Regions from separate parts of the Nocardioides luteus genome, predicted to be linked through region 1. Evidence: predicted binding sites of a transcription regulator. Region 1 holds the regulator's gene; each other region holds the start of a gene.
The links. Region 1 encodes LexA, which represses DNA repair genes until DNA is damaged. Its sites were predicted from a motif close to TCGAACANNTGTTCGA; they were not measured.

Region 1 (10,061 bases):
AAACGAGTCCGGTCCCGCGCCCTTCGGGCACGGGACCGGACTCAGTCAGTCGTCAGGTTCAGCTGCAACCAGAGGTCGAGCCGCAGCCCTCGCAGACGTAGCAGGAGCCGGCGGGGCGCATCTTGGTGCCGCAGGTGAAGCAGAGCGGGCTGTCGATGGCCATGCCGCTGATCGACTCGAGCAGCTCGGCGGTGGTGTGAGCCGTCTTGGGGGCCTCTTCCGCGACAGCTGCCTCGGCGGGAGCCTCCTCCTTGACGTCGGCCTCGACGACCTCGGTCTTCGCCTCGACCTTGCGCTCCGGAGCCGGCCTCTCGACGAGCTCGGCGGCGGTGGTGCCGTTGCCGAGCTGCTCGTAGGAACCGGTCTCGAGGTAGCGCTGACGCTCGTCGGCGGAGTAGATGCCGAGCGCGGCACGGTCCTCGAAGGACATGTAGTCCAGCGCCAGCCGGCGGAAGACGTAGTCCATGAGCGACTGCGCCATGCGTACGTCCGGGTCGTCGGTCAGGCCGGCGGGCTCGAACTTCAGGTTGGTGAACTTGGAGACGTAGGTCTCCAGGGGCACGCCGTACTGGAGGCCGACAGACACCGCGATGGAGAAGGCGTCCATGACACCGGCCAGGGTCGAGCCCTGCTTGCCGAGCTTGAGGAAGACCTCACCGAGCTCGCCGTCGGCGTGCGCGCCGGAGGTCATGTAGCCCTCGGCACCGCCGACCGTGAAGGAGGTGGTGCGCGAGACGCGGGACTTCGGCAGGCGCTTGCGGGTCGGGGCGTAGACGATCTTCTCGATGATCTTCTCGACGACCTCGGGCTCGACCTCGGCGGCCGGAGCCTCCGCAGCAGCAGCCGTGGAGAGACCCTGGTCCTTCTTGGCGTTCTCCGACTTGCCGTCGGCCAGCGGCTGGCCGACCTTGCAGTTGTCGCGGTAGATCGCGGTGGCCTTCAGGCCCAGCTTCCACGACTCCATGTAGACCTGCTCGATGTCCTCGACGGTCGCGGTCTCGGGCAGGTTGACGGTCTTGGAGATCGCACCGGAGAGGAACGGCTGGGTCGCCGCCATCATGCGTACGTGGCCCATCGGCTGCAGGGCGCGCTTGCCCATCGCGGTGTCGAAGACCTCGTAGTGCTCCTGGCGCAGGCCGGGGGCGTCGACGACGTGGCCGTGCTCGGCGATGTAGGCGACGATCGCCTCGATCTGCTCGGCCTGGTAGCCCAGCTTGGTGAGGGCCCGCGGGATCACCTGGTTGACGATCTGCATCGAACCGCCACCGACGAGCTTCTTGAACTTGACCAGCGAGAAGTCCGGCTCGATGCCGGTGGTGTCGCAGTCCATCATGAAGCCGATGGTGCCGGTCGGCGCGAGCAGCGAGGCCTGGGCGTTGCGGAAGCCGTTGACCTTGCCGATCTCGACGACGTCGGACCACACCCGGGTCGCCGCGTCGATGATGTTGCGGTCGACCGGGTTGATCGAGCGGACCGCGTCGTTGGCGGCCTGGTGCTTGCGCATGACCCGCTGGTGGGCCTCGGCGTTGCGGGCGTAGCCGGCGTACGGACCGACGACGCCGGCCAGCTCGGCCGAACGCTTGTAGCCGGCACCGGTCATCAGCGAGGTGATGGCGGCGGCCATGGTGCGGCCACCCTCGGAGTCGTAGCCCAGACCCATCGCCATCAGCAGGGCGCCGAGGTTGGCGTACCCGATGCCGAGCTGGCGGTAGTCGCGGGTGGTCTCGCCGATCGCCTCGGTCGGGAAGTCGGCGAAGCAGATGGAGATGTCCATCGCGGTGAAGACGATCTCGCAGGCCTGCTGGAAGCGGACCGCGTCGAAGGTGTCGTCGTCCTTGAGGAACTTCAGCAGGTTCAGCGACGCCAGGTTGCAGGAGGAGTTGTCCAGCGACATGTACTCCGAGCACGGGTTGGAGCCGGTGATCCGGCCCGTCTCCGGGTTGGTGTGCCAGTCGTTGATGGTGTCGTCGTACTGCAGACCCGGGTCGGCACACTCCCACGCCGCGATCGAGATCTTGCGGAACAGCTCGCGGGCGTCGATCTCCTCGATGACCTCACCGGTCGTACGCGCCCGGAGGCCGAACTTCTTGCCCTCCTCGACCGCACGCATGAACTCGTCGGAGACGCGCACCGAATTGTTGGCGTTCTGGTACTGCACCGACGAGATGTCCTTGCCGCCCAGGTCCATGTCGAAGCCGGCGTCGCGCAGCGCGCGGATCTTGTCCTCCTCGCGCGCCTTGGTCTCGACGAACTCCTCGATGTCGGGGTGGTCGACATCGAGGACGACCATCTTCGCCGCGCGGCGGGTGGCGCCACCGGACTTGATGGTGCCCGCGGAGGCGTCGGCACCGCGCATGAAGGAGACCGGGCCGGAGGCGGTGCCGCCGGAGGACTTCAGCAGCTCCTTGGAGGAGCGGATGCGGGAGAGGTTGAGACCGGCACCGGAGCCGCCCTTGAAGATCAGGCCCTCCTCCTTGTACCAGTTCAGGATCGAGTCCATGGAGTCGTCGACCGAGAGGATGAAACAGGCCGAGACCTGCTGGGGGGACTCGGTGCCGACGTTGAACCAGACCGGCGAGTTGAAGGCGAAGTGCTGGTTGACCAGCAGCCAGGTGAGCTCGCGACCGAAAAGGTCGGCGTCGGCCTCGGAGGCGAAGTAGCCGTTCTCCTTGCCGGAGGCGACGTAGGTGTTCACGACCCGGTCGATCAGCTGCTTCAGGCTCTGCTCACGCTTGTCGGTGCCGAGGGCACCGCGGAAGTACTTGGTCGTCACGATCGTCGAGGCGTTGATCGACCAGAAGTCGGGGAACTCGACTCCGGTCTGCTCGAAGACGGTCTCACCCGTCTTCCAGTTCTTCTGGACGACGTCGCGTCGCTCCCAGGTGATCTCGTCGTAGGGGTGGACGCCCTCGGTGCTGAAGATCCGCTCGATCTTCAGCCCGGCGCCCGCCTTCGACGATGCCTGTGCCTCTGCTGCCGTGTCTGTCATTTCGTTCCCCCTGTTGTCATCGATCGCTGTGCCGTACTGCTGGTCGGTGCTGATGGTGGAGTCTCCTGTTGCGCCCGTTCGGGCTTCGTGCGTCGTGCTGTGCTGTTTTCGCTGGATGGCCCGGACAGGTCGCTTCCCCACGGCCTGCCCGGGCCGGTCTGTGTGCCATCGTTGCGAATGGCCGTGGGATCTAGTCGCTGCCCACCGGGGCCTCGACCGGATGTTCTGCCTCGAAGTCCTGGACTTCCCGTTCCGTACGCAGCATCTGGATCTCGCGCTCGAAGTCGTCCGCCGAGCCGAAGGCCCGGTAGACGCTCGCGAAACGCAGGTAGGCCACCTCGTCGAGCTCGCGCAGCGGCGCGAGGATCGCCAGCCCCACCTCGTGGCTGGGGACCTCGGCCAACCCCTGGCTCCGCAGCGCCTGCTCGACCTCCTGGCCGAGGCAGGCGAGCTGGTCCTCGGTGACCGGACGCCCCTTGCACGCCTTGCGTACGCCGTGCACCGCCTTGTCGCGGCTGAACGGCTCCGCTGCGCCGGAGCGCTTGGCCACCATCAGCTGCATCTGTTCGACGGTCGTGAACCGCTTCCCACATTCCTGGCAGACCCGACGGCGCCGGATCTGGCCGCCGTCCTCGGCCACACGGGAGTCGAGCACCTTGGTGTCGCTGTGTCGGCAGAACGGACAGTGCACGGTCGAGCCCCTCTCGTGAAGCCTTGTGGATCCAGGCCGTCTCAGCGGCGGCCCGAGCCTGTGGAACCTGTGGAATTGAGCGTGAGTCCCTGTGGAACAACACCCTCGGGGCTGTGGGTCATCCGCCCGTTCATGTGAACTAGATGTGGATAACTACAGCGGTGTAACTACTAGATGTAGTGGTAACCGTACGCCCGCCCCCCAGCCGATGCAAGCGAGCGCCGCGTTTCCCCGTGCGCCCGGCGTGTCGCCGGTCAAACACCGAAAGATTCCGGTTCAGCGGCGACGGGCTGGCCCAGATGGGTAAGAATGACCCCGTGACAAACATCTCCGGAGGTAATCGCGTCGGGTCGCGGAGAGGCACGCGCCCCAGAAGCGGTCCCCGGCCACCGTTCATCTTGCCTGCGATCGCGACGCTGGCATTCCTCGTCATCTGGGGAGTGCTCGTGTGGGTCGCCGTCGGTTTCGGGGCCGACGCACGAGGAGGCGATTCCGGCGCCTGGGTGAAGCTCGCCATCGCGGCCGTCGTCGCAGTCGCCTGTCTCTTCCTGACCTTCACCTTCGCCGGGAAGGCCTGGCGGGCCCTCACCGGCTCCCCCACCCCACCGCCCGCCGACGACTACACCGGAAGCCACTCCAACGCCTACGTCGAGGAGCAGGACTACCCGGAGCAGCCCTACGGCGACCCGACCTACACCGAGCAGGACTACTACGGCACCGGCTCCTACGGCTACGAGGACACCAGCTCCTACGGCCGGCACAGCTCCGACACCGGGAGCCAGTCTCCGTACGACACCGGCAGCCAGTCTCCCTACGACACCGGCAACCAGTCTCTGTACGGCGACACCGGCAGCCGCTCGGCCTACACCGACACCGGCTCGCAGTCGCCCTACGGCTACACGAGCAGCTCCCCGGACTTCGGCAACACCGGGAGCCGGTCGGCCTACGGCGCACCGAGCTACCAGCCGCCGGCCCCGACACCGCCGAGTGCTCCGCCCTACTACACGAGCCCGCCGACGCCGACCTCCACGCCGACAAGCTCCCCGGCATACGGCTCGCAGGGCTACGGCACGGACAGCTACCCCACCCAGCAGGCCGGCTCGTCGCCATATCAGTCGGGCGCTTACCAGGCTCCGACCAGCTACGGCCAGACCGGCTCGAGGGCTCGGCTGACCCAGGACCCCGCGGCGACGCAGGCGATGCCCGCCCAGCGCCAGCCCCAGGACCCGCCGGCCGCCGAGCCGGACGACGAGTGGCCGCCGCGCCACAGCTCCCGCAACAAGCCGTGGCCGCCGGCCGAACCGGACACCCCCTACCGCGGGCGTCACTGACGACCGCCAGGACAGCGAGAGTGCTGCAGACGCTTCCCATCGTCTGCAGCACTCTCACTTTTCCCCGGTTGCCGGCTGCCAGGGTCGAAGGAGCAGCCGGACATCTGTGGGCGCCTCTACGGCGCGGTCGGAATGATCAAGGTCTGCCCGGACACGAGCATCGAGGACTCGAGACTGTTGAGCTCCTTGATCCTCTGCTCCATCTCCCGAATCGAGGCGTCTGTCCCAGCGACGGCTTCCGCCGAGATGTCCCAGAGCGTGTCGCCATCGCCGACGACCATCGTGTGGGCGGAGGGAGCGGGGCTTTTGTCGGCACCGTCCTCCACCGCGAAGGCCACCCGCGCCCCGATCAGCGCGATCCCGAAGAGCACCACGAGCGCGAACGCGAACACGACGATCCGGCCCCGCCGAGTGAGCCGCACGGTCGAGCGACGCACCTCCCGCACGGGCCGGGGCGGCTCGGCTACGGGCAGCACATAGACGGTTGCACTCATCACGGCCTCCAGTTCACAAGTCTCTCGATCACGTGTTCGATCGAGCACATGTTCGAAGGTAGATCACGTGTTCGAACAACGCAAGTAGCGACCCCAAGAATTTTCGAACGCCGACACGCACTACCGAAGAGATCGAACAGATGTTTGATGTAGTGGTGCCAGAGGGACTAATGTGATGACATGACCACGCAGAAGACAGGCACCGGATCAGGCGGTTCGAAGAGCCGCGTCCGCGAGCTGCCCGACGGGCCGCCGGACGCTACCGGGCTCACGCCGCGTCAGCAGCGCATCCTCGCTCACCTGCGCGACAGCATCGAGCAGCGGGGCTACCCGCCCAGCATGCGTGAGATCGGCGCCGCGGTCGGGCTGACCAGCACCAGCAGCGTCGCCCACCAGCTGCGGGCGCTGGAGCAGCGTGGTCTGATCCGCAAGGACCCGAAGCGGCCCCGCGCCCTCGAGGTCTTCCTGCCCGAGGTGATGGCCCACCGCAAGGCGATGTCCGGCGAGGAGACCGAGCCGACGATCACGGCCGAGGCCGTCGTCAACCCCAACCCCGACGCCGCCATGGTTCCCCTGGTCGGTCGGATCGCGGCCGGTGGCCCGATCCTGGCCGAGGAGACCTCGAGCCAGCAGAGCGTCGAGGACGTCTTCCCGCTGCCCAAGCAGCTGGTCGGCAACGGCGACCTCTTCCTGCTCTCGGTCTCCGGTGACTCGATGGTCGACGCGGCGATCTGCGACGGCGACTTCGTGGTCGTGCGCCAGCAGCCCACCGCCGAGAACGGCGAGATCGTGGCCGCGCTGATCGACGGCGAGGCGACCGTCAAGACGCTCTCCCGCAAGGACGGCAAGGTCTGGCTGCTGCCGCACAACGCGGCGTACGAGCCGATCGACGGCACCCACGCGACGATCCTCGGCAAGGTGACCGCGGTCCTGCGCAGCCTCTGAGTCCTGCCTCACACCTCCCGGAACCGGAGGGCATGTCTGGCAAATCCACGCCCGCTGCGCTGTCTTTCCCAGACATGCCCTCCCCGGGAACACTGCGTGAAATCCAGCCGCCGGCCCATGACAGGGCCGGCGGCTGCGTCGTTCCATACAGCGTGACTCAGACGCAGATCGACCGCCGCACCCTCATCGCCGCCGGACTGGCCACCGCCGCAGGAGCGGGAGCCGTGGCGCTGCCGGCACCCGCCGAGGCGGCCGGCGACACGCTCAACCACTTCCAGCACGGTGTCGCCTCGGGCGACCCGCTCCCGCACCGCGTGGTCATCTGGACCCGGGTCACACCCACGGCCGAGGCGACTCCGGGATCCGGCCTGGGCGAGGAGGTCCTGGTCCGCTGGGAGGTCTCGCCGACCGCGGACTTCGGTCGCGTCGTCGCCAAGGGCTCCCAGCAGACCGGCCCCGACCGCGACCACACCGTGAAGCTCGACGTCACCGGCCTCTCGCCCGAGAGCTGGTACTTCTACCGCTTCAGCTACAACGGCCAGACCAGCCGCGTCGGCCGCACCCGCACCGCTCCGGCCGCGGACGCGACCCCGGACAACGTACGTTTCGGGGTGGTCTCCTGCTCCAACCTGCAGGCCGGCTGGTTCGCCGCCTACCGCCACCTCGCCGCCCGCGACGACCTGCACGCGATCCTCCACCTGGGCGACTACCTCTACGAATACGGCCCCGGTGAGTACGGCTACGGCATGGCCAACGAGGACATCCGCTCGCACGAGCCGGCCCACGAGATGCACACCCTGGCCGACTACCGGATCCGGCACGCGCAGTACAAGCGGGACGTCGACCTCGCCGACGCCCACGCCCACCTGCCCTGGATCGTCACCTGGGACGACCACGAGTCCGCCAACGACGCCTGGCTGCTGGGCGCGGAGAACAACGAGCCCGGCGAGTACGACTGGATCGACCGCAAGACCAACTCCAACCAGGCCTACGACGAGTGGATGCCGCTGCGCGTCGACGGCACCGCCACGGTGGAGACCGACGACCACCTCCACGACACGATCTACCGGAGGCTCCGCTTCGGGACCCTGCTCGAGCTGAGCATGCTCGACCTGCGGTCCTACCGCTCCCAGCAGGTCGCCCGCACCGACCTGGCCGGGGCCGACGACCCGGACCGCACGATCACCGGCGACAAGCAGCTGGAGTGGCTCAAGGAGGGCCTGCTCACCGACGCCCGCTGGAAGATCGTCGGCAACCCGGTCATGATCGCGCCGGTCACCTTCGGAGCTCTTCCGAAGAGCCTGATCAGCCCTGTCAACGATGTCACCGGGCTGCTGCCCGACAACGGCATCGCCCTCAACGTGGACCAGTGGGACGGCTACACCGCCGACCGCACCGACCTCTTCGAGCACATCCGCAACAACGCGATCACCGACACCGTCTTCGTCACCGGCGACATCCACTCGGCCTGGGCCTGCGACCTGCCGTACGACTCCGCCGTCTACCCGCTCGGCAGGACGGCCGGCGTCGAGTTCGTCGCCACCTCGGTGACCTCGAACAACCTCAAGGACATCCTCGGCGCCCCACGCCGCACGGTCAGCGTGACCGTCGAAGAGATCATCAGGACCGCCAACCGCCACGTCCGCTACCTCAACTTCGACGACCACGGCTTCTCGGTCCTCGACGTGACCCGCAACCGCGCCCAGATGGACTGGTACGTCATCGGCGAGCGCAAGGACGCCAGGACCACGGCCACCTGGAGCAGGTCGTACGCCACCGCGACCGGGAGCAACCGGCTCCATCACGTCACCGAGCCCGTCTAGGCGTTTCACCGGTGTGGCCGAGTCGTCGTGCCCTTAGACTGCCCTGGTCTGCCTTCCCGAACGTCTGGTATCTCATGCGAAACATTGCCCGCCGGATCAACCGCAAACAACGCTCCTTCGTCTTGATCGCAGGGATGGTAGTGGCCACCTTCGCCGCCACCATGCCCGCAACCGGATCGACCCAGGCGAGCTCGGTGCGCACCGGCGGTGACACCAGCGCCGCGCAGCCGGTGACGGAGGAGGCGGCCCGGGAAGCTCTCGCCGAGGCCAAGAAGGTCAAGCGCAACCAGTCGGTCCGCGGCGCCCGCCAGGTCGTGCCGGGCCGGCACGTCGCGGGTCGGCCCGACGCGACCATCGCCCTGACCAACCTCTGGAACGCCAAGGACGCCCTGGACGGCTCCAGCCAGAAGGCCGCCCGCCAGCTGCTCGCCCGCCCGCGCACCGCGACCCAGACCTGCAGCGACGTCGTCTGCGTCCACTACTCGCCGGGCAAGGGCGGCGACAGCGCCTCGGTGGCGTACGCGACCCAGGTCCGTGACGTGGTCACGAAGGTCCACAACGTCTATGTGCAGGCGGGCTACCGCAAGCCGGCGGCCGACAAGACGGTCACCCCGGGCAAGGTCGACATCTACCTGGAGAACCTCTACGACGAGGGCTACTACGGCTACTGCGCGCCCGAGACGAAGGTCTCCAAGACCGCTGCGACGGCCTACTGCGTCCTGGACAACGACTACGCCACCGCTGAGTACGGCACGGCCAACACGCCCACCGAGAACCTCCGGGTCACCGCCGCCCACGAGTACTTCCACGCCGTCCAGTTCGCCTACGACGCCGGCGAGGACCGCTGGATGATGGAGTCCACGGCGACCTGGGTCGAGGACGAGGTCTACGACAGCATCAACGACAACCGGCAGTACCTGGCCTACGGTCAGCTCGAGGACCAGCGCAAGCCGCTGGACAACTCCAACGTCTCCAACCTCGGCATCTACGGCAACTGGATCTTCTTCCGCTACCTCTCCGAGCGCTTCGCCAAGGAGCGGGGCTCCCTGCCGGAGGTGGTCCTCGGCGTCTGGAACCGGGCCCCGTCGACCTACTCCACCGCTGCCATCCGACAGGCGCTCGCCGCGCGCGGCACCACGCTGAAGCTGCAGTACGCCCGCTTCGCCGCCGCCAACCTGGCCCCCTCGAAGAGCTACAGCGAGGGCGGGGCCTACTACCCGCCGGTCTACGACGGCCGCACCGCGCTGCCCGCCAAGCGACAGACCGTCGACGGCCAGTTCACCCTCAAGCACCTCACCTACGCCTCCCAGCGTCTGGTGCCGAAGAACGTCGGCAAGGGCTGGAAGCTGCGCATCAAGGTCGACGTCGCCCGACCCAACGCCAACGCCGCCGTCGTCAGCATCTTCCGCACCGACGGCACCCGCGGCGTCTACTACCTCAAGCCCAACAGCAAGGGCATCGCCACGAAGACGATCGAGGGCTTCTCGTCCAAGCGGATCCGCAAGGTCGAGGTCACCTTCGCCAACGCGAGCAGCAACTTCACGTGCGGCCAGGGCACCGCGTACTCGTGCCACGGCATCGCCACGCCCGACAAGGCCACCCACCGCTGGTGGGCCAAGACCTACCGCTGACCCGTTGAAGCACGCCGAGTCGGCTCGTCACAACGAGCCGACTCGGCGTGCTTCTCGGTCAGGCAGAGGCTGATTCGGAGAGCCGCTTCAGGGCCTGCCGCACGATGGCGGGGTCGGTGGTGGCCCACATCGGCGGCAGGCTCGCCTTGAGGAAGCC
Region 2 (10,061 bases), 1.3 Mb from region 1:
GGACGGTGCTCGCCGCCGTCGCCGGTGGCGACCTGGACGCCTTCGGAGCCCTCTACGACGCGATGGCTCCGCTCGTCTTCGGTGTCGCTCGGCGGGTGGTGCGCGATCCCTCGCGTGCGGAGGAGGTGACCCAGGAGGTGTTCACCGAGGTGTGGCGCCAGGCCGCCCGGTTCGACCCGTCGCGCGGCTCGGTGCGGACGTGGGTGCTGACGATCGCGCACCGTCGGGCGGTCGACACGGTGCGCTCCTCGCAGGCATCGCGTGCGCGGGAGGAGCACGTCGCCCGGCGTGAGCCGGTGGAGGTCGCCGGCCCGGAGGACGCGGTGGTCACCGCGGCCGAGCACGAGGGCGTACGCCGCTGCCTGGACTCGCTCACGCCGCTGCAGTCTCAGGCCGTCCGGCTGGCCTACTACCAGGGCTTCACCTATCCCGAGGTCGCCGAGCTGCTCGGCCGGCCGCTGCCGACGGTGAAGACGCGGATGCGGGACGGCCTGATCCGGCTGCGCGACTGTCTGGCCGAAGCGGAGCTCGAGACACCGGGTGGAGGGGATCGCGATGGCGCCTGATGTGCACGGACTGGTCGGGGCCTACCTCCTCGACGCGCTGGTGCCCGGGGAGCGGGCGGAGTTCGAGGCTCATCTGGCGGTGTGCCCGGAGTGCCGCGAGGAGGTCGACTCGCTGCGGTCGGCGACCGCCTCCCTCGCCACCGAGGTCGCCGCGACACCGCCGGTGGCGCTGCGCGGCCGGGTGCTGCGTACGGCATCGGAGACGCTGCAGCTGCGGCCCGTCGTCGCCACGGGCAGGCCCCGCCGCCGCCGGCTGATGGGCATCGTCGCCGCAGCGGCTGCGGTGATCGTCGGTGTCGGGGTGACGGTCGGAGTCGTGGTACGCGAGGACGACCCGCCGCCGATGACCGCGGCCCAGGTGATGTCGGCCCCCGACGCGAGGATGCACAAGGAGGAGACCTCCGACGGCGAGCTGATGGTCGCGATGTCCCACGAGATGCACATGGTGGCCGTCGACACCGCCCACCTCTCGCGTCCCGACGGGATGACCTACCAGGTCTGGTGGCACACCGACACCGGCATGGAGTCCGCCGGCGTCCTCGACGAGGAGATGGCCGTCGCCGTACCCGTCGAGGACGGCGAGCTGATGGTCACCATGGAGCCCCTGGGCGGCTCCGACCAGCCGTCCGAGAAGGTCCTCTTCCAGATGCCCGCCGAGCGCCTCTGAGAGGCCGAGCCGGCGAGCTCAGACGGTGCGCTGGGTGGCGGCGGTGGCCAGCGCGCGGAGGGTGCCGGCGGCGCCCGCGTCGAGGGTGCCGGCGGACCTGGCGTCGTCCAGCGCGGTGAGGCCCTGGTCGGCGAGCTCGGTGATGGTCTTCTCGACCTGCTGCTCGGCGCCGGAGGAGGTGATGATGGTGCGCAGCTCGGCGACCTGCTCCTCGGTGAGCGGCTGGCCCAGCGCGCGGTCGAGGCGGTCGGCGTCGGCGGGGGCCGAGCCCGTCAGGGCCAGGGCGACCAGGACGGTGCGCTTGCCCTCGACGAGGTCGTCGCCGGCGGGCTTGCCGGTGACCGAGGGGTCGCCGAAGACGCCGAGGAGGTCGTCGCGGAGCTGGAAGGCCTCGCCGACCGGAAGGCCGTAGGCCGACAGGGCCGCGATCTGCTCGGGGGAGGCTCCGGCCAGGGCGGCGCCGACATGGAGGGGACGCTCGACGGAGTACTTGGCCGCCTTGTAGCGCACCACCTTCATCGCGGCCTCGACGTCCGCGGCGCCGCGCGCTTGGACGGTGATGTCGAGGAACTGCCCGGCGATGACCTCGCTGCGGGTGTGGTCGAAGACCGACAGCGCGGCGGAGGTCTCGGCTTCCCCGAACCCAGAGGTACGCAGCAGCTCGTCCGCCCAGGTCAGCAGCAGGTCTCCGAGGAGCACGGCAGCGGCATCGCCGTAGGCGCGGGACCGGCCCGGCCAGCCCGCGGCGGCATGGTCGGCCTCGAACGCGCGGTGTGCGGCGGGTGCGCCGCGCCGAGTGTCGGAGTCGTCGATGACGTCGTCGTGGACGAGCGCCGAGGCCTGGAGCAGCTCGAGCGCGGCGGCCGCACGCACGAGCGACTCCTCCTCGGCGGGCGAGGGGGAGGGGCGGACCGCGTGGAAGCCCCAGTAGCAGAACGCCGCCCGCAGCCGCTTGCCCCCGGACATCGACTCGCGGGCCCGGCGCAGCAGCGGTTCGACCTCGTCGCCGAGCGGAGCCAGCCGCTCGGACTGCGTCTCGAGGAAGGTGTCCAGTGCCCCCTGGACGCGACTGCGGAATTCATCGGCGCCCCACGTTTCATTCACTCTCCGAGCCTAGGGCACTGCCTAGGATGGCCCGATGGTGACTGGACGTGGACGCTCCCTCGCGGAGCTGATCAACGAGGGCGAGCGGTCCTTCTCCTTCGAGTTCTTCCCGCCGAAGGACGAGGCCGGCGAGGAGCAGCTGTGGAACGCCGTCCGTGCCCTGGAGCCCTACCGCCCGACCTTCGTGAGCGTCACCTACGGCGCCGGCGGCTCGACCCGTGACAAGACCGTCGCCATCACCGGCCGGATCGCCGCCGAGACCGAGCTGCTGCCCGTCGCCCACCTGACCTGCGTCGGCCACACCCGCGACGAGGTCGCCGCGATCCTGGACTCCTACGCCGCCCAGGGCGTCGCCCACGTGATGGCGCTGCGCGGCGACCCCGCCGAGGGCCCGCGGGCCGCGTGGACCCCGACCCCCGGCGGTCTCGACTACGCCATCGACGTGGTGCGGCTGGCCAAGGAGCGCGGTGACTTCCGGATCGGCGTCGCCGCCTTCCCCGAGGGCCACCCGAGCGCGGAGTCGATCGAGGCCGACGCCGACGTGCTGGTCGCCAAGGCGAGGGCCGGCGCGGAGTTCGCGGTCACCCAGATGTTCTTCCGGGCCGCGGACTACTTCGGCCTCGTCGACCGGGTGCGCGCTCGCGGCGTCGACATCCCGATCCTGCCCGGGATCATGCCGATCCTGAACCTCGCCGCCATCCGCCGCCAGAGCGAGCTGATCGGCGCCGAGGTCCCCGACGAGATCGTCGAGCGCATCACCGCGGCCGGTCCGGACCCCGCCGACATCCGCGCCGAGGGCATCGCGGTCGCCGCCGAGCTGTGCCAGGAGCTCCTCGACGGAGGCGCGCCCGGACTGCACTTCTACACGCTCAACCGGTCCAAGGCGACGCTGGAGATCTTCGCGAAGCTCAACGTCACGGTCTAGGCCGCGCTCACCTCTCGGCGGGCCCGATCGACTGCGCGACCAGCGCGGCCGAGAGGCCGGCGAACGGCAGCCCGGCACCTGGCGTCGCATGGGCGCCGGCGGCGTAGACGTTCGGGATCGGGGTGCGCGGCCCGAGGCGCTGGAACACCGTGCCGCGCCCCGCCCACTTCACGCCCAGCGGGGACCCGCGCCAGCGGCGTACGAGCTCGGCGGCGCCCAGGTCGACCCGGTGCACGACGTGCTCGCGGACGTCGATCTTGTGGCGCGCCAGCGCCAGCAGGACGTCCTCCATCAGCTTGCCGTGGGAGTGGATCGTCCAGGCGTGCTGCCCCTCGGGGGCGAGCCCGCGGGTGCGTACGACCAGGGTGGGCTCGCCGTGGAGCACCAGCTCGTCGGGCAGGTCGGTGAGGTGCTCGGGCAGCGACTCGAGCCCGAGGTGGAACGTCATCGGCGGGATCGCCGGCAGGGTGCGCTCCACCAGCGGCCGCAGGGCCGGCAGCGAGCGCGGGTCGAAGGCGACCACGACCGCTCCGTCCGCGCCGAGGTCGATTTCGCCGGCGGCGGTGCTGACCGCGACCGCCCGGCCGTCGCGTACGACGATGTCCTCCACCCGGGTCGCGGTCTGCACCGAGACCCGGCGGGTGGCCATCCGGGCGGTGAGCACCTCGGCGACCACGCCCATCCCGCCCTCGACGCGCCAGGCGCCGAACCGCTGCTCCAGGTAGGCGGTGAGCCCCGCCCAGGCAGGTACGTCACGCAGCTCCTGCCCCGCGGCGACGAACGGGTGCGCCGCGACCAGCCGGAGGCGCTCGTCCTTGAACGTCTTGCGCAGCCGCTTGTGGAGGGTCTCGCGCGACCGGAACCGCTCCGCGACCGCCGACGGCAGCGCCGAGGGCTCCCACGGCACCTCGAAGTAGTGCTGGCGCAGCACCTCCCAGTCCTCGCTGAACCGGGCCACGTAGTCGGTCCACAGCCGGCCCATGCCCGGACCCAGCTCGTCGAAGGCCGCCAGCTGGGCGCCGCGGGTGCCGCCGGGCACCGAGACCGACGTCTTGTCGGCGAAGCGGTGCTCGCGGACCACGTCCATCGGCACCAGCTCGAGCTCACGCTCCGCGGGCCGCCCGGACTTGCGGAACAGGTCGCGCATCACCGCGGGCAGCAGCGTCGAGGTCGCCGAGGCGTCCCAGGTGAACCCTTCCTCGCGCACCGGCACCAGGGCGCCGCCGAGCTGTCCGGAGGCCTCGAGGAGGGTCACCGAGTGGCCGAGCTTGGCCAGCCTGGCGGCGCTGGCCATCCCGGCGTACCCGCCCCCGAGGACGACGACGCTCGTCACTGGACGGGGTAGGGCAAGGTGTCGCCGCCGGAGGGCCCGTCAGGGGGTGGGGCGCCGCGTCGTCCGCGCCGGGTCAGCTTGCGCCAGCCTCCGCGAACGGCCCGGACGAGGAGGTAGACCAGCACCAGCCCGGCCACCAGCAGCACCGCGGCGACGCCCGCCGCGGCCAGCGGGTGCTCGGTCGCGAACCAGACCACGCCGAGGACGAGGCCGTCCTCGGCCACGCTGACGACCGAGTTGGAGACCGGCTCGGGGGAGGTGTTGACCGCGAGCCGCTCGCTGGCCTTGATCAGATGGGACATCAGCGCCGTCGTGCCGCCCACCACGCCGCCGACGGCCTCGTTGAGCGAGTCGGCCTCACCGGCGAGCAGGACGCCGATGACCGCGCCGATGGTGGGGCGGATCACCGTGGAGATCGAGTCCCAGGTCGAGTCGATGTAGGGCACCTTGTCGGCGACGAACTCGATCGCGTACATCAGCCCCGCGGCAGCCAGCACCGGCCACGTGCCGAGCACGTCCGGGATCGCCTCTGCCCCCGTCGTACGCTGCACGACGCCGAGCACCAGCACGACCAGGTAGGCGTTGATGCCACTGGCCCACCCACTGGAGAAGGTCAGCGCTAGAGATTCCATGAGGACATCTTGGCCTACGCCGCCGACAACTCGGCCCCAGCCCGAGACCAAGAGCACGCGTTCGCGTATTTACCTACGTTGGACCCCGTACGGCAGAATGGGCTGATCAACGGAGACTGAACCCCCACGTCGCAAGGAGACCGGATGACCATGACGACACCCGACGAGAACGAAGGTGTGGTCGTGAGCGAGGGCCCGGAGGTCGCTTTCGAGGTGGCAGCGCTCGCTGCCGAGCCCGTGCCGCGCGAGATGACGTGGGCGATCCGGCTCATCGTCGGCCTGATCGCCTTCAGCGCGGTCGTGGTCGTGGTGATGGTGCTGCGCTCCGACGACCTCGTGCGTGCCTGGGCGGAGGGCAACCCCTCGGCCAAGCGCATCCTGGAGACCGAGGGCCTCGAGGCCCTGATCAACCCGCCGACCGACAACCGGGTCAGTGCGCCGGCGTTCATCGCCCCCGCGATCACGCTGTTCGGGGTGATGGCGGGCATGCTCGGCGTGCTCGCGGTCTTCCTCCGCAACGGATTCGAGTGGGCCCGGATCGTGATCACGTTCCTGGTGTTCATCTCCGCGGTCGCCAGCATCGGCGGCATCCTGACCGGCCCGCCGGTGACCATCAGCGTGCTCACCGGGATCGCGATCGTCATCGCCGCCGGGCTGCTGGCGGTCATGTGGCTGCCGGCGAACACCCGCTACATCCACCCGCCGCACCGGATCCGCGGCGCCGTCGCCGACGACTGAGCGACCCCCGGCACCACCTCGACACGCCCCGTCACCGAAACGTCTTGTGACTGTCGGTGGCGGGGTGTAGTTTGATCTCGTGTTCGAACAAATGTTCGAACAACCAGGCTCTGGCGGGCGTCGTCCTCGACCCCCGACGCCCGCCGGAGCCGTCCACTGCGGGGTCGACCTTGAGCGAGAAGGACGACCCGATGCATCTGCTCCCGGCGACGACTCACAGCTACCTCTTCCGCGCCACCGAGTCCCTCTCGGAGGCCATCGTGGCCGACGACGTGCCGAGCAGGTACGCCATGGCGCACGTCGCCGCCCTCCAGGCCGCCGCGGCGCTGATCGCCGCCCGCACCGATCCCGTCGAGGCGGCGAGCCGCGCCGGCCGCCGCCGTCCGTGGAACGCCTGGGTCCGCCTCAAGAAGGTCGCGCCCGAGCTCTCCGAGTGGGCCGACTACTTCGCCGCGGGCGCCGCCAAGCGCGCCGCCGCGGAGGCCGGCTCGATCCGGGCTGTCACCGCCGAGGAGGCCGACGACCAGGTGCGCGACGCCGACCGTTTCCTCGCCGTCGTCGAGGAGTCGCTCGGGCTGATGGCCCACACCTCCCACGTCACCCGCCTCCGTCACGACCGCCTCGTGGGCTGATTCAGGTGAGGTGGGCACAGGGCCTACGCTTGGCCCCATGGCAGCTGGCTCCGCATCAACCAGTCGTCGGGCAGGCGCCCGGACCGTCGCCGTCTGGGACGCGCTCGACCCGGTCCTGGCCTCCGGCTCGCTCGACGTCCTCGACATCGGCGGCGGCACCGGCACCTCAGCCGTACGCATCGCCGGACTCGGTCACCGGGTCACCGTCGTCGACCCCAGCCCGGACGCGCTGGCAGCGCTCGACCGGCGCGCCCGCGAGGCCGGTGTCTCCGTCGACGCCCGCCAGGGTGACCTGGCCGCCCTCTCCGACGTCGCCGACCCCGGCGGAGCCGATCTGGTCCTCTGCCACGGCGTCCTCGAGGTCGTCCCCGATCCGGCAGCCGCACTGGCGGGGATCCGCGAGGTGCTCCGCCCCGGTGGCACCCTCAGCCTGCTGGTCGCCCAGCGCACCGCCGCCGTCCTCTCCCGAGCCCTGGCCGGCCACTTCGCGCAGGCCGTCGAGCTCCTCGACGACACCGCTCCGCAGGGCCGCTCCGGTCGCCGGTTCGCCCTCGACGAGGTCACCGGGCTGCTGGACGCGGCGGGGTTCGAGGTCACGGACGTCCGTGGCGTACGTGTGTTCGTCGATCATGTGCCGGGGTCGCTGCTCGACGTCGAGCCGGGGGCGACCAGTGCGCTGGTCGATCTCGAGCAGGCTGTCTCCACGCGGCCGGATTACCTGCCGTTCGCTTCGCAGCTGCATTTGCTCGGTTCGCTTCGCTGAGGGCTCGCTTCGCTTCGCATTCGGCTCGCTTCGCTTCGCCCACGGGCGCCGACGCGGCGCAAAGGTCCCACCTCCGCTAGCGCTCCGGCGTGACATTTGCGCCGAGTCAGCGCTGGTCCGCGTCCTCGGAGGATCGGGGTGACCTCCTCCGCTGGCGCTCCGGAGGTCACCCCGATCCTCCATGTCGACATGGACGCCTTCTTCGTCTCGGTGGCGATCAGGCATCAGCCCGAGCTGTGGGACCAGCCGGTGGTCGTCGGGGGACACGCCCGCGGCGTGGTGACCTGCGCCAACTATCCGGCCCGGGCCTACGGCGTGCGGGCGGCGATGCCGGGCTCGATGGCGAGGCGACTGTGCCCGCAGCTGGTCTCGGTCCGCCTCGACTTCGGCGAGGTCGCCGAGGTCTCCAAGCAGGTCCGGGAGATCTTCCGCCGAGCCACCCCGCTGGTGGAGGTGGTCAGCGTCGACGAGGCGTTCCTCGACGTCAGCGGGGCGACCAGGCTGTTCGGGAGCCCCGAGCAGATCGCGCAGCGGATCCGTCGCCAGATCGCCGAGGAGCTGAGCATCACCTGCTCGGTCGGTGTCGCGCCGACCCCGAGCGTGGCCAAGGTCGGCAGCCGCAAGGCGAAGCCCGACGGCGTCGTGGTCGTCCGGCCGGAGGACGTCCCCGGCTTCCTCCATCCTCTCGACGTCGGTGAGCTCTACGGCGTCGGGCCGAGCACGCGCAAGCGGCTTCGCCGGCTCGGCTTCGAGACGGTCGGTGACATCGCCCGCACCCCGGTCCCGACCCTCCATCAGATCCTCGGTCCCCGCCTCGGCGGCCACCTGCACCGGCTCGCCACCGGCACCGACCGGCGCGAGCTGACCGGAAGGCTCGGCCCCGACCTGCCCGACCGGTCGACCGGCGCCCAGGAGACCTTCGGCCACGACCTGAGCGACCGCGAGGACATCGTGCGCGAGCTGCTGCGGCTCTCGGCCCGCGTCACCCGGCGGATGAGGAGGGCCGGCACGGTCGGCCGCACGGTCGCGCTGACGGTCCGGTTCACCGACTTCAAGACCATCTCGCGCTCCCGCACGCTGCCCGACCCCACAGACGTCACCCAGGAGGTGCACGCCACGGCGGTCCGGCTCTACGACGAGCTGAACCTCCGTGGCCGGGCGCTGCGCCTGGTCGGCGTGCGGGTCGAGCACCTGATCGCGCGCGAGGGCACCGACCGACAGCTCGTCCTGGGGGAGCGGGAACGCGGCTGGTCCGAGGCCGATCGTGCCGTCGATCAGGTCGCCGAACGCTTCGGGTCCAGCCTGGTGCGCCCGGCGAGCCTGCTCGACCATGGCCGGGGTTGACGCAACTGCCCATCCGCTTGACACAATCGGTGGTGGTTGTGCCATGTGGCAGAACGTCGAGGGGCAAGAATTTTCCGGGCTCACTACCGCCTTCAGGATGGCGTGCCTAGACTTGGAGATGCCCCAACAGGACATGGGAGGTACGGTGCCACTCTCGGAAGAGGAGCTTCGCCTGCTCGAGCAGATGGAGCGCGCGCTCTCGGCGGAGGACCCGAAGTTCGCCTCCGCCCTCCGAGGCACGGCCCTGCGCCGTGCCCAACGTCGACACGCGGTCATCGCGGGCATCGTGCTCGCCGGTGGAGTCGCGTTGCTGATGACCGGTGTGATCTCACGGATGTGGATCGTCGGAGTGGTCGGCTTCCTGGTGATGCTGGCCTCGACCTCCGTGCTGCTCACCGCCCTGCGCGGTGCGGCTGCGGTGGAGGAGGACGACGGGGACCACACTCCACGCAGCTCGTTCCTCGACCGGGCCAGCGAGCGCTGGAAGCAACGCCGCCGCGGCGACAACGACCTGTAGAGGCCGACCTGTAGAGGCTTAGGGCCTCAAGGAGGCCTCTAGGACGAGATCAGCTCCCGCTCGGACCGCACCGCCGGTCCGTCGGTGGCCGATGCCGCCGGGCGTCGGAAGACCGACGCCGGCCACAGTCGTGCCCGCCTCCGCGCCCGCCGGTCGGCCTGCGCCCTGAGCGCGACCGAGACCAGGCGTACGTCGTCCCCGACCGCCGCGGTGTCGCGATGCTCCGCATAGCGGTTGCGCTCGACGGCGGCCACGATGCGCTGCAGCGCGAGCATCGGCTCGCGGCTCTGCAGGTGCGGGGCCAGGCTGGTGGCCTCCTCCCGCGGTGAGCGGGTGCCGGTCCAGGGCAGGCCCAGGTCGATCGCGGTGTCGCCGAGCTCGGTCCAGCCGGCCTCCGCGTCGCCGGCCAGCCGGGACTTCCGGCGCCGGCGACGGATCACCGCAGGCGCAGCGAGCGCGACCGCTCCGAGCAGGGCCACGATGCCCAGACCGGTCCAGATCGCCCCCGCGTTGGACTCCTCGGTGCCGGTGTCGGCGACCTCGGGCAGGTCGGGCTCCTCGCGCTGCGGCCGGTTGGGCACCGGAGCCACGCTCGTGCCGGCGCTGGGCGCGGGCGCCTCCGGCTCGTTGCGGGCATTGCCCAGCGCACCGGCGGTGTAGCCCGGCTCCCTGGTGTCGGCAGCCGCGGGCGTCGGCTCGAAGCGAACCCAGCCGATGTCCTCGAACCACAGCTCGGGCCAGGCGTGGAGATCGCGGCCGCGGAACCGCCAGACGCCGTCCTCGTCCTGGTCTCCGTCGAGGAAGCCGACGGCGACCCGGGCCGGGATGTCGAGCTCGCGG
Region 3 (10,061 bases), 2.6 Mb from region 1:
CATCGGGTGGGTGAACCAGAAGAACACCAGCACGTCGATGAGCGTGGTCAGGCCGAGCATGAAGGCGAAGCCCTTGACCTCGTTGGTCGCGAACACGTAGAGCACGAACGCGGCCAGGAACGAGACGCCGTCGGAGGCCAGACAGGTGTTGCGGGCCCGGACCCAGGCGGTGTCGACGGCCACCCGCATCGAGCGGCCCTCACGCATGTCGTCACGCATCCTCTCGTAGAGGATGATGAAGGAGTCGGCGGTGATGCCGATACCGACGATCAGACCGGCCACACCCGGAAGGTCCAGGGTGACGCCGGCGGTCTCGCTGAGCAGCAGGATCATCCCGTACGTCCCGGCACCCGCCACGATCAGCGACCCGATCACCACGATGCTCATCGCGCGGTAGTAGAGGACCGAGAAGATCACCACGAGGATCAGGCCGATCAGACCGGCCCAGAGTCCGGCGGTGAGCTGGTTGCCGGCCAGGCTCGGGCCGATCACCCGGGTCTGGATGCCGTCGTCGGGGAAGTCGAGCGGCAGCGAGCCGTACTTCAGGTTGTTGGCCAGCGACGCGGCGGTCTCCTGGGTGAAGTCTCCGCTGATCTGGGCGCCGCCGCTGATCCGCGACTCGGCGGTCGGGGCGGAAATGACCTTGGCGTCCAGGACGATCGCGAACTGCTCGCCGGTGCCGGCGATCGCGCCGGTGGTGTCGGCGAAGACCTTGTTGCCCTTGGACTTGAAGTCGAGCGTCACGACGTAGTTGGCCTGCTGCTGCGGGATGCCGTAGGAGGCCTCGTCGATCTCGGTGCCCTCGATGACCGCCGGGGTCAGCAGGTAGGGAACGCCGTCGTTGTCGCAGGTCAGCAGCGGCTTGCCGGGGATGTCCTCGGCCGGCTCGGCACCCGGGGCGGGGCAGCTGAAGGAGTTGTAGGCGGTCGCCCACTCCTGCGGCACGTTGCGCATGAAGTCGACCGCGTCGTCGACCTTGACGACCGCGTTGTCGTTCTGCTTTTCGGGCTTGGCGCTCGCCGAGGCCGACGGGCTGGCGCCCGCGGACGGCTTCTCGGAGGCCTTGTTCGAGGCCTTGTCGGAGGCGCTCGCGGTCTCGGTGGGGCTGGCGGTCTCGCCGCCGAACGGCGCCCGCGGGGAGGTGCCCGGAACGGTGCCGGTCGACGGGTCCTCGATCATCGAGCCGCCGGCGTCGGCGCCCGCGCCGCACTGCTTCTGCGGGCTGCAGGCGACCAGGCGGAAGCGGAGCTTCGCGGTCTGGCGAACACGCTCGGCGGTCTCCTGCTGCACCTTGCCGGTGCCGGGGATCGAGACCTTGATGACGTCGTTGCCCTCGGTGGTCACCCGGCCGCCGGTGATGCCGGAGCCGTTGACCCGCTGGTCGATGATCGCCTTCGCCTCGTCGAGGCTCTCCTTCGGGACGGAGCCGCCCTCGGAGTTCTCGGCGGTCATCGAGATCTCGGTGCCGCCACGGAGGTCGAGGCCCAGCTCGGGCTTCCAGGTGCCGGCGAACGCGATGCCGCCGAACATGATCGCGATCGCCAGGAAGAGCAGTGCGAGTGTCCGCCCTGGGCGCGCGGTCTTGCGTGCCATGAGTTCGGTCAGTCCTTCTTGTCGAGGTCCACGATGACGTTCTCGGCATCGGCAGAGGTCTCGTCGGCCGTAGCCTCGACCTCGGTCTTCTCGCCGGACTCGTCGTCGGACTCGTCGGAGTCCTCGGCGGGCGCCTCGGTGACCTTCTGGGCCACCGCCTGGCGCACGACCTGGATGACGACGCCGTCGGCGATCTCGACCTTGATGTTGGTGGTGGTCTCCTCGACCTCGGTCACGGTGCCGAAGAGCCCGGCGGTCAGCATCACCCGGTCACCCGGCTGGAGGTTGAGCTGGAGCTCTCGAGCCTCCTTCGCACGCTTCTGCTGCGGCCTGATCAACAGGAAGTAGAACAGGACGATGATGACGATGAAAGGAAGGAATTCCACGGGGGTTCGGCTCCGACAGTCTGAGTGGTGGCCGGCAGGCGCACGGCGACGTGCAAGTCTAACCAGGCACCTGGTTGGGACTGTGAATCAGGCCTCATCCCAGAGCGTGTCCCTCGACCATGCCGCTGCCTCGGCGCTGGCCGGGACCGGCAGCCCGAGGTGCTCCCATGCTGCCGGGGTCGCGACACGGCCCCGCGGCGTACGGGCCAGGAAGCCGCTGCGCACCAGGAACGGCTCGGCGACCTCCTCGACCGTCTCGCGCTCCTCCCCCACCGCGACGGCGAGCGTGGAGATGCCTACCGGGCCGCCGCCGAAGCGGCGGCACAGGGCGTCGAGGACGGCCAGGTCGAGGCGGTCCAGGCCGAGCGGGTCGACCTCGTAGAGGTCCAGGGCCTTCTGGGCGACCTGCTGGGTGACCGTGCCGTCGGCCTTGACCTGGGCATAGTCGCGTACGCGGCGCAGCAGCCGGTTGGCGATGCGTGGCGTGCCGCGGGAGCGGCCGGCGATCTCGGCGGCGCCGTCGTCGCGGAGGGTGACCTCGAGCAGGCCCGCGGAGCGGCGCACGATCAGCTCGAGGTCTGCCGGGTCGTAGAGCTCCAGATGGCCGGTGAAGCCGAACCTGTCCCGCAGCGGGCCGGGGAGGAGCCCGGCGCGGGTCGTCGCGCCGACCAGCGTGAACGGCGGCAGGTCGATCGGGATCGCGGTCGCACCCGGGCCCTTGCCGATGACGACGTCGACCCGGAAGTCCTCCATCGCCAGGTAGAGCATCTCCTCGGCGGGGCGGCTCATCCGGTGGATCTCGTCGACGAAGAGCACCTCGCCCTCGTTGAGCCCGCTCAGGATCGCGGCCAGATCGCCCGCGTGGGTGATCGCGGGTCCGCTGGTGATCCGCAGGGGTGCCGACATCTCGGCGGCGATGATCATCGCGAGCGTGGTCTTGCCGAGTCCCGGCGGCCCGGACAGGAGTACGTGGTCAGGGGCCCGCTCGCGCTGCCTCGCCGCCTCCAGGACGAGACTGAGCTGCTCGCGGACGCGCTGCTGGCCGATCAGCTCGTCGAGGCTCTTGGGGCGCAGCGCGGCCTCGACCGCCCGGTCGTCCCCGTCGGCCTCGGCGATCGTCAGCGAGGAGAAGTAGTCCTCCTCGGCTGCGGTCAGGTCGTCCTCGTGCATGAGTGCCTATGCCTTCGAAAGAGTACGCAGGGCCGCCCGCAGCAGCAGCGAGATGTTGGCCTGGTCGCCGGCCTCCGGCTCGATGGCGGTGACCGCCTTGTCGGCGTCCCGGGCGTTGTAGCCCAGGCCGATGAGGGCCTCGGTGACCTGGTCACGCCACGGTGCCGCGCCCTGCTGGACCGCCGCCGGGGCCGAGGCGCTGCCCGTGGGCACGCCGATCCGGTCCTTGAGCTCCAGGATCACCCGCTGGGCGCCCTTCTGACCGATGCCGGGGACCTTGGTGAGGGTCTTGGCGTCCTCGGTCGAGATGGCCAGCCGGATGCCGTCGGGCGAGAGCACCGCGAGCATCGCCTGGGCGAGCTTCGGGCCGACGCCGGAGGCGGTCTGGAGGAGCTCGAAGAGCGTGCGCTCGTCGGTGTCGGTGAAGCCGAAGAGGGTCAGCGAGTCCTCGCGCACGACCAGGCTCGTCGGCAGGTGCGCCTCCTCGCCGGTGCGGAGCGTCGCCAGGGTGTTGGGCGTGCAGAGCAGCTCGATGCCGATGCCGCCGACCTCGACGACGGCGGTGGAGAGACTGACGGCGGCGACCTTGCCGCGCACGGACGCGATCATCTACGGGACCCTTCTGTTGAGCACATCTGTTGAGCGCCGCCCTGCCGCGGCCACCGCGGCTTCGATGCGGTTCTGGGCGCCTCCGCGCCACTGGTGGGTGATGGCCAGCGCGAGCGCGTCGGCGGCGTCGGCGGGCTTCGGCGGGGTCGGGAGCCGCAGGATCCGGGTCACCATCGCGGTCACCTGGGCCTTGTCGGCCCGGCCGTTGCCGGAGACCGCGGCCTTGACCTCGGACGGGGTGTGCAGGGCGACCGGGAGACCGCGCCGGGCGGCACAGACCATGGCGAGACCGCTGGCCTGGGCCGTACCCATGATCGTGGAGACGTTCGAGCGCGCGAAGATCCGCTCGATCGCGACCGCGTCGGGCCGGTGCTCCTCGATCCAGGCGTCGATCCCCTTCTCGATGCTCACCAGGCGCTCCCAGACAGGCAGGTCTGCCGACGTACGGATCACTCCGACGTCCACCATCGACAGCGGTCGACCGAGCGAGCCGTCGACCACGCCCATCCCGCACCGGGTCAGGCCGGGGTCGATCCCAAGCACGCGCACTGGAGCACCTCTTCCACAACGACCGAGCCGGCCGGGTGTCGAACGTCTGTTCGCAGACTACCGGTCGGCTGCTGCCTCCGGGCCCGCGACACCCTCATTCAGGAGGATGTGACGTGCCCGGAGGTCCGAGGTCGAGGCTCCGGGCTCACAGAGTGTCGGTGCGTCGCTCCTCGACGGTCTCCGTGCCGTCGGCATGCCTCCGCCTCGCGACCGTGCGTGACCGACCTCCGGTGTTCAGGGTCACAGCGGTCAGGATCAGCACCACGGCTCCGACAGCGGCCAGGATCCAGCCGACCAGGGTCAGATCGACCCCACTGACCGAGACATGCACAGCCAACGCCAGGACAAGTCCGACGACGAGCAGAATGGCTCCTACGCCGTATCCCATCGTGTACTCCTTCCGGTGCGAACCGGCCTCGTGGCGGTTCGTGACCTTCCGGGTACCCAGCATCCGGCCCGAGAATGAGCCGTACGGCCCAACTCGCAGCTCGATCAGCGGAGCGATCAGGCGTCGACGGTCTCCATGACCTCGTCGGGGATGTCGGCGTTGGAGAAGACGTTCTGCACGTCGTCGAGGTCGTCGACGGCGTCGATGAGCTTGAAGACCTTCTCGGCGGACGAGGCGTCGGCGACCGGGATGTCCATGCTCGCGACGAACTGGACCTCGGCGGAGTCGTAGTCGATCCCGGCGTCCTGGAGAGCGGTGCGGACCGCGACCACGTCGCTGGGGTCGGAGACGATCTCGAAGGACTCACCGAGGTCGTTGACGTCCTCGGCACCGGCGTCGAGGGTGGCCTCGAGCAGGTCGTCCTCGGTGATCGTCTTCCCCTCCTGGGCCTTGGCCACCACGACGACGCCCTTGCGGTCGAAGAGGCGCGAGACCGAGCCCGGGTCGGCCATGGTGCCGCCGTTGCGGGTGACCGCGGTGCGGACCTCCATGGCCGCCCGGTTGCGGTTGTCGGTCAGACACTCGATGAGGAGGGCGACACCCTGGGGGCCGTAGACCTCGTACATGATCGTGTCGTAGCTGACGCCGCCGCCGTCGAGCCCACCGCCGCGCTTGACCGCGCGGTCGATGTTGTCGTTGGGGACCGACTGCTTCTTGGCCTTCTGGATCGCGTCGTAGAGGGTCGGGTTTCCGGCCGGGTCGGGACCGCCGGTCTTGGCCGCGATCTCGATCGTCTTGATGAGCTTGGCGAAGAGCTTGCCGCGCTTGGCGTCGATCGCCGCCTTCTTGTGCTTGGTCGTTGCCCACTTTGAGTGGCCGCTCATCGTTGAACCGTCCTTTGCCCCACGTCGTCGTCTCTGCTTGTCGAGCCGCCACCGGAGTCGTCACAGGGCAGCAGGTGCCCATTCTAACTACGTGGCGTGCGGCACCGTCAGCAGCAGGTGTCCAGGAACAGCCGGTGCAGGCGGTCGTCGGCGTTGACCTCGGGGTGGAAGCTGGTGGCCATCAGCTGGTTCTGGCGTACGGCGACGGGGTGACCCTCGACGCTCGCCAGCACCTCGACGCCGTCACCGATCTCCTCGACCCAGGGTGCCCGGATGAAGACGCCGTGGACCGTTCCGTCGATGCCGGTGACCTCCAGGTCGGTCTCGAACGACTCGGTCTGCCGCCCGAAGGCGTTACGCCGCACCGTCATGTCGAGCCCGCCGATGGTCTCCTGGCCTGCCGCCCCGTCGAGGAGGCGGTCGGCCAGGAGCACCATGCCCGCGCAGGTGCCGAGCGCCGGCATCCCGGTGCGGACACGGTCGCGGAGCGGGTCGAGCAGCTCGAACGTACGGGCAAGGCGCCACATCGCCGTCGACTCACCGCCGGGGATGACGAGGGCGTCGCACGCGTCGAGCTCCTCCCTCCGCCGCACGGAGGTGCCCTTCACCCCCAGCCGGTCGAGGGCGGCGAGGTGCTCGCGGACGTCGCCTTGGAGGGCGAGTACGCCGACCGTGGTCACCAGCCGCGCTCCGCGAACTGGATCGACCGGGCGGGCTCGTCGACGTTGATGCCGACCATCGCCTCGCCGAGACCACGCGAGACCTTGGCGACGACGTCGGGGTCGTCGTGGAAGGTGGTCGCCTTGACGATCGCCTCGGCGCGCTGGGCCGGGTTGCCGGACTTGAAGATGCCAGAGCCGACGAAGACGCCCTCGGCGCCGAGCTGCATCATCATCGCGGCGTCGGCCGGGGTCGCGATGCCGCCGGCGGTGAACAGGACCACCGGGAGCTTGCCGTTCTCGGCGACCTCCTTGACGAGCTCGTAGGGGGCCTGGAGCTCCTTGGCCGCCACGTAGAGCTCGTCGTCGGCGAGCGCGCCGAGGCGGCGGATCTCGCGGCGGATCGTACGCATGTGGGTGACGGCGTTGGAGACGTCGCCGGTGCCGGCCTCGCCCTTGGAGCGGATCATCGCCGCGCCCTCGGTGATGCGGCGCAGGGCCTCGCCGAGGTTGGTCGCACCGCACACGAACGGCACGGTGTAGGCCCACTTGTCGATGTGGTTCTCGTAGTCGGCCGGGGTCAGCACCTCGGACTCGTCGATGTAGTCGACGCCCAGGGACTGCAGCACCTGCGCCTCGGCGAAGTGGCCGATGCGGGCCTTGGCCATGACCGGGATGGAGACGGCCTCGATGATGCCGTCGATCATGTCGGGGTCGGACATGCGGCTCACGCCGCCCTGGGCGCGGATGTCGGCGGGGACGCGCTCGAGCGCCATCACCGCCACCGCCCCGGCGTCCTCGGCGATCTTCGCCTGCTCGGGGGTGACCACGTCCATGATCACGCCGCCCTTGAGCATCTCCGCCATCCCGCGCTTGACGCGCGAGGTTCCCGTCTCATTCGTGCTTGTTGCCATGGTGCGATCGTAGGTCGGGATCGGACGTACGCCACCCTCGGAAAGGCCTGGTCAGGCCACTGTTCCCAAAGTGGACTGCTAGGAGGCCACTCAGGAGGCCAGTGCTTCGACCGCTTCGGCGACCGCGGCCGGGGCGCCGGCCAGGGACCAGAGGACGCCGCCCGCCTCGACCTGGGCCGTGGTGCCGCCGGCGCCGAGGACGAGGGCCGCCCCGGGGAGGCGGTCCCAGTCGGGGACGGAGTGCTGGAGAAAGAGGTGGAGCTTGCCCTGGGCGATGGCGGTCAGGTCCATCGACCCGGAGCCGAGGATCCGGATGGAGGCGGCCTGGCTCGCGACGCGGACGTAGGCCTCGCCGACCGGGTGCCTCAGCTTGGCCGGGTGGAGGTAGGTCGTCAGGCAGGCCAGGGCGAGCGGCGTGTCGAGCACCGCGTCGAGCCTGACCCCGTTGCGGGTGGTGGGCAGCTCGGGTCCACCCACGTAGACGGCGTCCTCGGCCGGCGAGTAGACGGCGCCCAGGACCAGATCGTCCCCGTCGGTCAGCGCCAGCGCCGAGCACCACCAGTCGAGCCCGCGGACGAAGTTGTAGGTGCCGTCGACCGGGTCGATGGTCCACACCCGGCCCGTTGTCGACTCGCGGGCCGACCCCTCCTCGCCCAGCACGCCGTCACCGGGGTGCTCGGACGCGAGCCGGTCGACGATCGCCTTCTCGGCGGCCTTGTCGGCGGCGGTGACCAGGTCGGAGACCGAGGTCTTGGTCTCGATCGAGTCGCCGATGCCCGCGCTGCGCATCTTGGCGGCGAGAGCGCCGGCGCCACGGACGAGCTCGGTGGCCAGGCGTACGTCGGCAGCGCTCGGCGCGGTCACGAGGCGGCCTCCTCGGCGAGAGCCTGCCTGCGGACGGTCCACACGCGCTGTCCCACGGTGACCGTCGAGGCGACCGCGAGGATCCACAGCGCGACGTAGATGAGGAGGTCGAGGTCGAAGATGCCGGCGAAGCCGGTCAGCACCAGGACGAGGACGAGACGGTCGGCGCGCTCGGCGATGCCGACGTTGGCGGTGAAGCCCAGCGACTCCGCGCGGGCGCGGGCGTAGGAGGTGACCGCGCCCATCACCACGCACCACAGGGTCAGCGCGAGGTAGAGGTCGGAGTCGCCCGGGCCGGCGAAGTAGAGCGCCAGGCCGCCGAAGACCGCGCCGTCGCCGATCCGGTCGAGGGTGGAGTCCCAGAAGGCGCCGAACTTGCTCGTGCGGCCGACGGCACGCGCCATGGCGCCGTCGATCAGGTCGCTGAAGACGAAGCAGGTGATGAAGATGGTGCCGGCCAGGAGCTCGCCGCGCGGGTAGAACGCCAGCGCGCCGACCGCCACTCCGAGGGTGCCGACGAGCGTGACGGCGTCGGGGCTGATCTTCAGTGCGATGAACAGCCGGACGATGGGCGCGAGGACGACTCCCTGGACGAAGCCTTTGATGTGATCCAACATGGCGCGGCCACGCTATCGGATACCGCCGAGGCGTCAGCGCCGCGCGCCGAAACGTCACCCACATTCTGCCGAGGCGTCACTCACGTCGGGCGAGGCGTCGGTCCGGTCGGCCGAGAGGTCAGCGGGTGACGTCTCGGCCGACCGGGGTGACGCCTCGGCTATACGCCTTCGGTCAGATCGCGGACCTCGGCGTAGCGGGAGCGGACGGCGGGGTCGGGGTCGGCCTCGTACGTCTCGGTCCCGGCGAGCTCCCACGACGGCGGCTCCTCGCCGCCGGCGAGGGTCCAGGCGGCCTGGCGGGCGGCGCCGTCGGCGACGTACTCCCCCGGCTCGGGGACGAGGACGGGGTGGCCGAGGACGACGGGGGCGAGGCGGCGTACGGCCTCGGAGCGGGCACCGCCGCCGACGAGGAGCACGCGGTTGACCGCGACGCCCTGGGCCTTGAGCGCGTCGATGCCGTCGGCAAGGCCGCAGAGCAGGCCTTCGACGGCCGCACGTGCCAGGTGGGCAGGCTCGGCGGTGGCGAGCGTCAGGCCGTGGATCACGCCACGGGCCGAGGGCCGGTCGGGGGTGCGCTCGCCCTCGAGGTAGGGCACCAGGACGAGGCCGCCGGAGCCCGAGGGCGCCGAGAGCGCCAGCCGGGACAGCTCCTCGTGGCTCACCCCGAGCAGCCGGGTCGTCGCGTCGAGGACCCGGGCGGCGTTGAGCGTGGCGACCAGCGGCAGGTAGCGACCGGTGGCGTCGGCAAAGCCGGCCACAGTCCCCGAGGCGTCCGAGGTAGGCGTCTCCGAGACCGCGCAGGCGACCCCGGAGGTGCCGATCGAGACGACCACGTCGCCGGGCCGGGCACCCACGCCCAGGGCCGCGCCGGCGTTGTCGCCGCAGCCCGGACCGAGGAGGGCTCCGGAGGACGTGTGCCCCGCCGACGCCGTCGGCGCGAGCACCTCCGGCAGCACGACGTCGTCGCGCCCGAGAGCTCGTTTGAGCAGGTCGCGACGGTATTCGCCGGTCACCGCGGAGTAGTAGCCGGTGCCGCTGGCGTCGCTCCGGTCCGTACGCAGCGCCTCCAGCCCCGGCGCACCGGCGAGCTTCCAGGTCAGCCAGTCGTGGGGCAGACACACCGCCGCCACCCGAGCCGCCGACTCAGGCTCCTGCTCGGCGAGCCAGCGCAGCTTGGTGGCGGTGAAGCTGGCCACCTGGACGGAGCCGACGGCGTCGGCCCAGGCCGCGGCACCGAGCTCGGTGTTGAGCGCGGTGGCCGCGGCGGCGGAGCGGGTGTCGTTCCACAGCAGCGCGGGACGTACGACCTCTCCGGCCTCGTCCAGGCAGACCATCCCGTGCTGCTGACCGCCGACGGAGACCGCGGCGACGTCGTCGAGCCCGCCGGCGGCTTCGGCGGCCACCTCGAGCGCGGTCCACCACGCCGCC

Region 2: HD557_RS16720 (SAV_6107 family HEPN domain-containing protein) is a predicted target of LexA. The motif match lies at 6,049-6,064, and genes of this name have one in related genera.
Region 3: ruvC (crossover junction endodeoxyribonuclease RuvC) is a predicted target of LexA. The motif match lies at 4,346-4,361, and genes of this name have one in related genera.

Annotation. Positions count from the first base shown of each region.
Region 1 is NZ_JADOVJ010000001.1:4,796,993-4,807,053, forward strand. Features, by position in the region: gene HD557_RS22950 (vitamin B12-dependent ribonucleotide reductase) at 59-2,989, opposite strand; gene nrdR (transcriptional regulator NrdR) at 3,180-3,680, opposite strand; gene HD557_RS22960 (hypothetical protein) at 4,079-5,011, shown strand; gene HD557_RS22965 (LysM peptidoglycan-binding domain-containing protein) at 5,128-5,505, opposite strand; gene lexA (transcriptional repressor LexA) at 5,686-6,450, shown strand; gene HD557_RS22975 (alkaline phosphatase D family protein) at 6,603-8,273, shown strand; gene HD557_RS22980 (MXAN_6640 family putative metalloprotease) at 8,414-9,904, shown strand; gene HD557_RS22985 (ATP-dependent DNA helicase) at 9,963-10,061, opposite strand, start outside.
Region 2 is NZ_JADOVJ010000001.1:3,486,068-3,496,128, reverse strand. Features, by position in the region: gene sigK (ECF RNA polymerase sigma factor SigK) at 1-566, shown strand, start outside; gene HD557_RS16750 (anti-sigma factor) at 556-1,233, shown strand; gene HD557_RS16745 (polyprenyl synthetase family protein) at 1,252-2,337, opposite strand; gene metF (methylenetetrahydrofolate reductase [NAD(P)H]) at 2,372-3,262, shown strand; gene HD557_RS16735 (phytoene desaturase family protein) at 3,270-4,595, opposite strand; gene HD557_RS16730 (DUF4126 domain-containing protein) at 4,592-5,227, opposite strand; gene HD557_RS16725 (hypothetical protein) at 5,372-5,965, shown strand; gene HD557_RS16720 (SAV_6107 family HEPN domain-containing protein) at 6,136-6,597, shown strand; gene HD557_RS16715 (methyltransferase domain-containing protein) at 6,635-7,360, shown strand; gene dinB (DNA polymerase IV) at 7,499-8,704, shown strand; gene HD557_RS16705 (DUF3040 domain-containing protein) at 8,850-9,221, shown strand; gene HD557_RS16700 (transglutaminase family protein) at 9,260-10,061, opposite strand, start outside.
Region 3 is NZ_JADOVJ010000001.1:2,216,575-2,226,635, reverse strand. Features, by position in the region: gene secD (protein translocase subunit SecD) at 1-1,593, opposite strand, end outside; gene yajC (preprotein translocase subunit YajC) at 1,602-1,979, opposite strand; gene ruvB (Holliday junction branch migration DNA helicase RuvB) at 2,067-3,149, opposite strand; gene ruvA (Holliday junction branch migration protein RuvA) at 3,156-3,758, opposite strand; gene ruvC (crossover junction endodeoxyribonuclease RuvC) at 3,759-4,307, opposite strand; gene HD557_RS10650 (DUF6458 family protein) at 4,453-4,695, opposite strand; gene HD557_RS10645 (YebC/PmpR family DNA-binding transcriptional regulator) at 4,812-5,579, opposite strand; gene pdxT (pyridoxal 5'-phosphate synthase glutaminase subunit PdxT) at 5,687-6,259, opposite strand; gene pdxS (pyridoxal 5'-phosphate synthase lyase subunit PdxS) at 6,256-7,152, opposite strand; gene HD557_RS10630 (inositol monophosphatase family protein) at 7,243-8,016, opposite strand; gene pgsA (phosphatidylinositol phosphate synthase) at 8,013-8,633, opposite strand; gene xylB (xylulokinase) at 8,792-10,061, opposite strand, start outside.